2 regions of the Shewanella sp. SW1 genome follow, and region 2 is predicted to be linked to the other one. Evidence: predicted binding sites of a transcription regulator. Region 2 holds the regulator's gene; the other holds the start of a gene.
The links. The regulator MetJ, encoded in region 2, represses methionine synthesis genes. The targets are predictions, from matches to a motif close to TAGACGTCTAGACGTCTA.

Region 1: the regulator MetJ is predicted to act here: its motif matches at 2,189-2,206, upstream of metE (5-methyltetrahydropteroyltriglutamate--homocysteine S-methyltransferase).

What each region holds. Positions count from the first base shown of each region.
Region 1 covers NZ_JAKKSG010000026.1:37,813-41,233, forward strand. The annotation lists gene metE (5-methyltetrahydropteroyltriglutamate--homocysteine S-methyltransferase) at 1-2,078, opposite strand, end outside; gene L5M71_RS19885 (LysR family transcriptional regulator) at 2,279-3,184, shown strand; gene L5M71_RS19890 (HDOD domain-containing protein) at 3,265-3,421, opposite strand, start outside.
Region 2 covers NZ_JAKKSG010000007.1:50,881-54,301, reverse strand. The annotation lists gene nrfD (NrfD/PsrC family molybdoenzyme membrane anchor subunit) at 1-462, shown strand, start outside; gene L5M71_RS07970 (sulfite exporter TauE/SafE family protein) at 569-1,312, opposite strand; gene metJ (met regulon transcriptional regulator MetJ) at 1,447-1,761, opposite strand; gene metB (cystathionine gamma-synthase) at 1,974-3,137, shown strand; gene L5M71_RS07955 (bifunctional aspartate kinase/homoserine dehydrogenase II) at 3,149-3,421, shown strand, end outside.

The sequences.
Region 1 (3,421 bases), on a different contig from region 2:
TCATACACACCGGGGCCAATTTCATTTGGATATTCAAAATCTTCAAAGGCGTTGAGTAACTCCATCCGTGAACGCGAAGTCTCGATAGTAATCACATCGGCATCCATGGCGGCAATCGCGGCAATGGTGTCATTAAACTCGCTGTAACACATGTGGGTGTGGATTTGAGTCTCATCAGTCACGCCAGCAGCGCTGAGTTTAAAGGCATTCACCGCCCAATCTAAGTAGGCTTGCCATTCACTTTGTTTCAATGGCAGACCTTCACGGAAGGCGGGCTCATCGATTTGTATAATGCCAATACCGGCATTTTGTAAATCCACCACTTCATCACGGATCGCCAGCGCCAGCTGAGTCGCAATCACATCGCGGCCGATATCTTCACGGGCGAATGACCAATGCAGAATCGTCACCGGGCCAGTCAGCATGCCTTTTACAGGCTTGTCGGTGAGACTTTGGGCAAACTCGGCCCAATCAACCGTCATCGCCTTTGGACGGCTAACATCACCATAGATCAACGGCGGCTTAACACAGCGTGAACCATAACTTTGCACCCAACCATTTTTGGTAAAGCCAACACCCGCAAGCTGCTCACCAAAGTATTCCACCATATCGTTGCGCTCGGCCTCACCATGAACCAGTACATCGATACCGAGTTTAAGCTGGCGGTCGATTGTATCGCGGGTGACTTGCTGCAATTGCTCTGTATATTGTGCATCACTCAGATCGCCCTTGCGCCAACGACTGCGTAGTCCACGGATTGCTGGTGTTTGTGGGAAGGAGCCAATGGTGGTGGTCGGCAACAGAGGTAAACGGTATTTCTGCTGCTGCACTGCTTGGCGTACGCTGAAATCACTGACGCGCTCATAATCGGCAGATGTCAACGCGGCAACGCGGGCAATCACTTGACTGTCGGCGGCCTGCGCTTTCGCCTCACGGCGCGCCAAACAGGTTTGCACAATCTCTTTTGCCGCGGCCGATTCAGGTGCCAGTAGCAATTGGCGCACATTGGCCAGTTCGAGTAATTTTTGCTTCGCAAACGCGAGTTGTTGACGCAGCGCAGGCTCAAGCGTGGCTTCCACCTCTAAATCCACAGGGCTGTGCAGGAGTGAGCAAGAAGTACCGATCCACAAGCGATCTCCGAGATCACGGGCAACCGCGCCTATGCGTTCGGCAATTAAATCCGCCTCTGCCGCCCACACGTTGCGGCCATTGACCACACCCGCCGACAAAATTTGATCTTGACCAAGCGCATTGGCAAAGACTGCCAATTGATCCGGCGCTGTGACTAAATCGACATGCAACCCCGCGACCGGCAAGGCCGATACCAGCACTTGATGGTGTGCGATACCGCCGTAATAACTGGTAAGAAGGATCTTCACCTTCGCAGTGCTGAGTGCTTGATACGCCTCAATGATCGCCGTTTGCCATTCGCCATCCAATTCCAATGCGAGAATGGGCTCATCGAGCTGTACCCAATGCACTCCCTGAGCAGCAAAACGCGCCAAAATGTCAGCATAAGCAGCTAATAAATTGGGTAATAAGCTTAACTTATCAAACTCTTGGCCCACGGTTTTAGCAAGGAACAAGTAGCTAACAGGGCCGAGTAGCACAGGTTTTACTTTATAGCCTAAGGACTGCGCTTCACTGACTTCATCGAAAAATTGCTCATAGGCAATCGAAAACACTTGGTTTTGGCTGAGCTCAGGTACCAGATAGTGATAGTTAGTATTGAAATACTTGGTCATTTCAGAGGCTGGCGCATCTTGGCCCGTTGGCGCTCTGCCGCGGGCAACACGGAATAAAGTATCGAGATCGATTGTCCCTTCACCACGATGACGCTCAGGAATGGCATTTAAAGTCGCGCTTAAGGTCAGCACTTGATCATAAAAGGCAAAATCACCTACGGGAACTTGCTCAATGCCCGCAGCAGCTTGCCACTGCCAATGGGTGCGGCGAAGTTCACTCGCCACTTCACGTAATTCCACCTGAGTGCTCTCACCACGCCAGTATTTTTCTAAGGCAAATTTCAATTCACGACGACGCCCAATACGGGGAAACCCAAGACTATTTAATTGCATACTCTATCTTCCTTTATTTGAGATAAGCCACATTCGGCACTTGCACCCACCAGATTGTTTTCTCTTGGCACTTTTCAGCACTTCAGCCTTGATAAATAACAATGGGCGTCTGGACGTCTAGAAGTTTATTGTGTTAGTCTCTATGCCAGCAACCGAATTGATTTCAAGCACAACATGAGCGAAATTCACTTGGAGTGAACATGATCGAACTAAGACACCTGCGAACCTTAATGGCCCTGAAAGAAAGCGGCAGTTTGGCGGGCGCAGCCAAAAAACGTTTTGTCACTCAATCCGCCCTCTCCCACCAGATTAAGGAGTTGGAGCAAAGGATTAACTCGCCCATTTTTGTGCGTAAGAGTAAGCCACTGTCATTCACCCAAGAAGGTGCACGCCTGTTGCATCTGGCCGAAGAGATTTTGCCTAAGGTGTTAGAAACCGAGACAGATTTGAAGAATGGGCTGGAAACCGAAACTAATCAGTTGCGAGTCGGCATTGAGTGCCATAGCTGTTTTCGCTGGTTAATGCCTGTAATGGAACAATTTAGGCAAGATCATCCAACTGCCGAGTTAGACTTGTCGAGCCGCCACTTGTTCGACTCGCTCAATGCCTTAGAAATGGGTGAACTGGATATTGTATTAACCTCAGATCCTGTGCCTGGGCATTCACTCGCCTACCAGCATTTGTTTGATTTTGAAGTGAAGTTAGTGGTTGCTAAGGATCATCCTTTAGCGAAAGAAGCCTATGTCACTCCTAAGCAATTAGCACACTTGCCTATTATCAGTTATCCAGTGCCGTTGACACGTTTAGATATTTATCGCCACTTTTTAGAACCTGCGGGCATAGAGGCGGGCGAGCAAAAAACCTGTGATTTAACCATGATGTTATTGCAACGCATTGCCTGTAAAGACGGCATAGCCGCACTGCCAAGCTGGTCGATTAATGAAGGACATGGACTGAGTCTCGCTACGGTAAAACTCGGCCAAGAAGGTCTGAAACGACCGCTATTTGGTGCCTATCGCCGCCACAGTGCTAACTCTGCATTGATCCAAAATTGGTTACAACTGGTGGCGAGGGAAGGTTTATCCCGCCAGCAGAAGACGAATTAATGCGGGTGACATAGAGTAAAAAAGCCTGCGAATGCAGGCTTTTTTATTGAGTCAAATGACTACTTCATAGCATCGACAAATTACAGCGGATTCATCAACAATCCACGCATAGACAAGACACGGCGCAGTATCAACCCTGATGAATTAGGATTACGGGTCTGACGCAAATTATGGGCGATCATAAATTCTTGACGCAGATCCTGATCGAGATCTAACGCCTCGAACGCTTCTATGGTT
Region 2 (3,421 bases):
TTAATTTCGGCGATGAATGCCTATCCTATGCTCAACACTGCGGTACTGCCTGCGCTGTTTTTAGTGTCAGGTCTATCGGCGGGCGCTGCGGCAAATGCGGTACTGGCGTTGCTGATGTTTAAGACTGACAGCCACGACAAAACTTTAGTGAAGATGCACGGTTTAGAATTGCCTGTGATGGCGATTGAAATTCTGTTCCTGTTCATGTTGTTTTGCGCCTTGTACTTCAAGGGCGGCGCGGCGGCTGCGGCCTTAGCATCGTTAACTTCTGGGCTATGGGCAAGCGTGTTCTGGATAGGTGTTGTCGGAATTGGCTTTGGTATTCCATTGCTGTTTATGCTGCTACCCGCCGCGACTCGCCACACTAAGGGCGCGATGATCATGGTGGCTTGTGCGAGCTTAACGGGCGTACTCGCCTTAAGACACTTTATTATGTACGCAGGGCAAAGCTATTTAAGCTGAGTGTAATCTGGCTTTACATATTGATAGATAAAGAAAAAGCACTGGCAATGTCAGTGCTTTTTTATTGTTTGAATCGTGAGAAGGTTTGCCAGTACAAGCGGGACGCTTATTGGGGTAATAACTCGATAACCGACTTCACCGTTAGTACTAAGGCGCTGATACTGCACAGGACTAACGTCGCCATCTTTGTCTTCTCTTTATCGACACGGCCCACTAATCGTCCTGCGACTAAGTAACCTAAAATCACAGAGGGGAGCAGCATCAACGACAGCCACAGATGTTTTAATTCTAATAAGCCAGTGATCGCTAAAATGATCAATGCAATCATGGAGCTAAAAATGAAGAAGGCCGACAGGGCAGCGCGAAACTGCGAGGCATCTTTGCCTGCCAACAAAATCGCCATCGGCGGGCCACCAATCGCGGCGATATTGCCGAAGATCCCTGAAACCACGCCCGCACCGAAGAGGGTTTTCTTATTCACTGGCAGGCTGAATTTATACAGGCTGAGGATCACTGCGACAGTCACAATGGCGGCGATGGATAAACCCAGTATGGGTTGAGGCGCAAACAGCAACAGGCTCGCGCCGATAAAACCACCGGGCACGCGACCTAGGAGCGCATATTGCAAGCCATTGAATTCTAAGTGACCGCGTTCACGCACTAAGGTCAGCAGGGCGATGGAGAAACCCATAGCAATAACAGGCGCAGGTACAAGTTGTGGATCGACGATATACAGCAAAGGACTGGCGACAACCGCAAGCCCAAACCCAATCAGACTTTGGGTTAATGCGCCCAGAAACACGACCAGCGAGGCTAAGGCGAGTGTCTGTGGATCTATCATAGAAAACATAGGATTTCCTATATCCCAAACCAACTCAAGATGGTGAAATTTAAAGTTTGAAGTCGCTTGGGTATAAACAAAAAGGGATCGTTAACGATCCCTATTGATGAGCACTGTGATATGACTTTGAAAGCGACGAGTCGCTATTCCATGTCTTCCCACTCGATTCCCATTTGATCCATCAACAACTTGGCTTCGGCGGGAATGCTGTCTGGGTTATCTTTTGACAGATCGTCATCGTTGGGCAATGGCTGGCCAGTGTAGGCGTGCAAAAATGCCTCACACAACAGCTCGCTGTTGGTGGCGTGACGCAAATTATTGACCTGACGACGAGTACGTTCGTCCGTGAGGACCTTAAGCACTTTGAGCGGAATAGACACAGTAATTTTTTTTACTTGTTCATTCTTCTTGCCATGTTCAGCATAGGGGCTGATGTATTCCCCATTCCATTCAGTCATTGACTCACCTGTTATAACGCTAAATTCGGGGCAGATTTTAAACCCTTACAAAGAACAGTCAAATTATTGCTACTATTTCTTTGTGATTGCAAACAGATTTCTTTATGTTCAGACGTCTAAACGTCTTCACGCCTATTGACGATGGCGTTGGGCTTAGGTACATTTAGACGTCCAGACATCTCTATCAGTCTATCGAATTTAGGAGTCCACCCATGGCAGAGCGTCAATTAGCCACACTGGCAGTGCGTCAGGGTATCGAAAGCGATACTCAATATGGCGCAGTTGTGCCACCGATTTATTTGTCGACTAATTACGCCTTCGATGGTCATAAAAATCCCCGCGAATTCGATTACAGTCGTTCAGGCAACCCAACGCGCTGCATTTTAGGCGAAGCATTAGCGCAATTAGAAAAGGGCGCCACTGGCATAGTGACGTGCACTGGCATGGCGGCCATCACCTTAGTGACTACTTTGCTCGGCCCCGATGAACTATTAGTTGTGCCCCATGATTGCTATGGTGGTTCCTACCGTTTATTTACCAACTTAGCGAAGAAAGGCCAGTTTAAGCTCATTGTGGTCGACCAAACCGACAGCCAAGCGTTAGCCGCCGCCATTGCGCAGAATCCTAAGATGGTGTGGCTCGAAACCCCATCGAACCCGTTATTGCGTGTGGTAGATATCGAAGCCATTGCTAAGGCGAGCCATGAGGTCGGCGCGCTGGTGGTGGTCGATAACACCTTTTTATCGCCGATATTGCAACAACCCCTATTGTTAGGCGCGGATATCGTTATCCACTCCACCACTAAATATATCAATGGTCACAGCGATGTGGTCGGCGGCGCTGTGGTCGCCAAAGACGCGCAAATCGGCGAAAGCTTACATTGGTGGTCGAACACTCTAGGCTTAACGGGGTCAGCCTTCGACAGTTATCTGACCCTGCGAGGCCTGCGTACCTTAGCGGTGCGTATTCGCGAGCATCAAACCAATGCCCAGCGTATTATTGAGGTATTAACGCAAAGCCCTGTGGTGAGCAAAGTTTATTACCCCGGTCTTGCGGATCACCCAGGTCACGCCATTGCGGCCAAGCAACAACAGGGCTTTGGCGCTATGCTGAGCTTTGAGCTCAAAGGCGGCGAGGCCGAAGTGGTGGCCTTTTTAGGTGCACTCAGCTTATTTAGCGTGGCGGAAAGTTTAGGTGGCGTCGAAAGTTTAGTGGCCGTGCCCGCCACTATGACCCACAGAGCCATGGAGCCGCAGGCGCGTTTTGAGGCAGGTATTAAGGACACCCTATTGCGTCTATCGGTGGGTATTGAAGATGCCGCCGATTTAGTTGCAGATATTCAAGCAGGATTAGCCGCCGTTGTGGCTTGTCAGTAGAGGAATAATAGATGGCACGTTGTCACTTACATAAATTTGGTGGCTCCAGTTTAGCGGATGCCGATTGTTATCGCCGAGTCGCCCATATCCTGTTAACCCACGGTCATAGTGATGATCTCGTGGTGGTCTCTGCGGCGGGTAAAAGCACGAATTTCCTGTATAAATTATTAGCGCTGCGTGATGCGGGTCAGCTATGGCAAGAAGAATTACAAGTGCTGATCAGCTACCAACAGGGGTTGATTGAGCAGTTGTTGTCGAATGAACAAGCCCGCGATCTGCGTGAG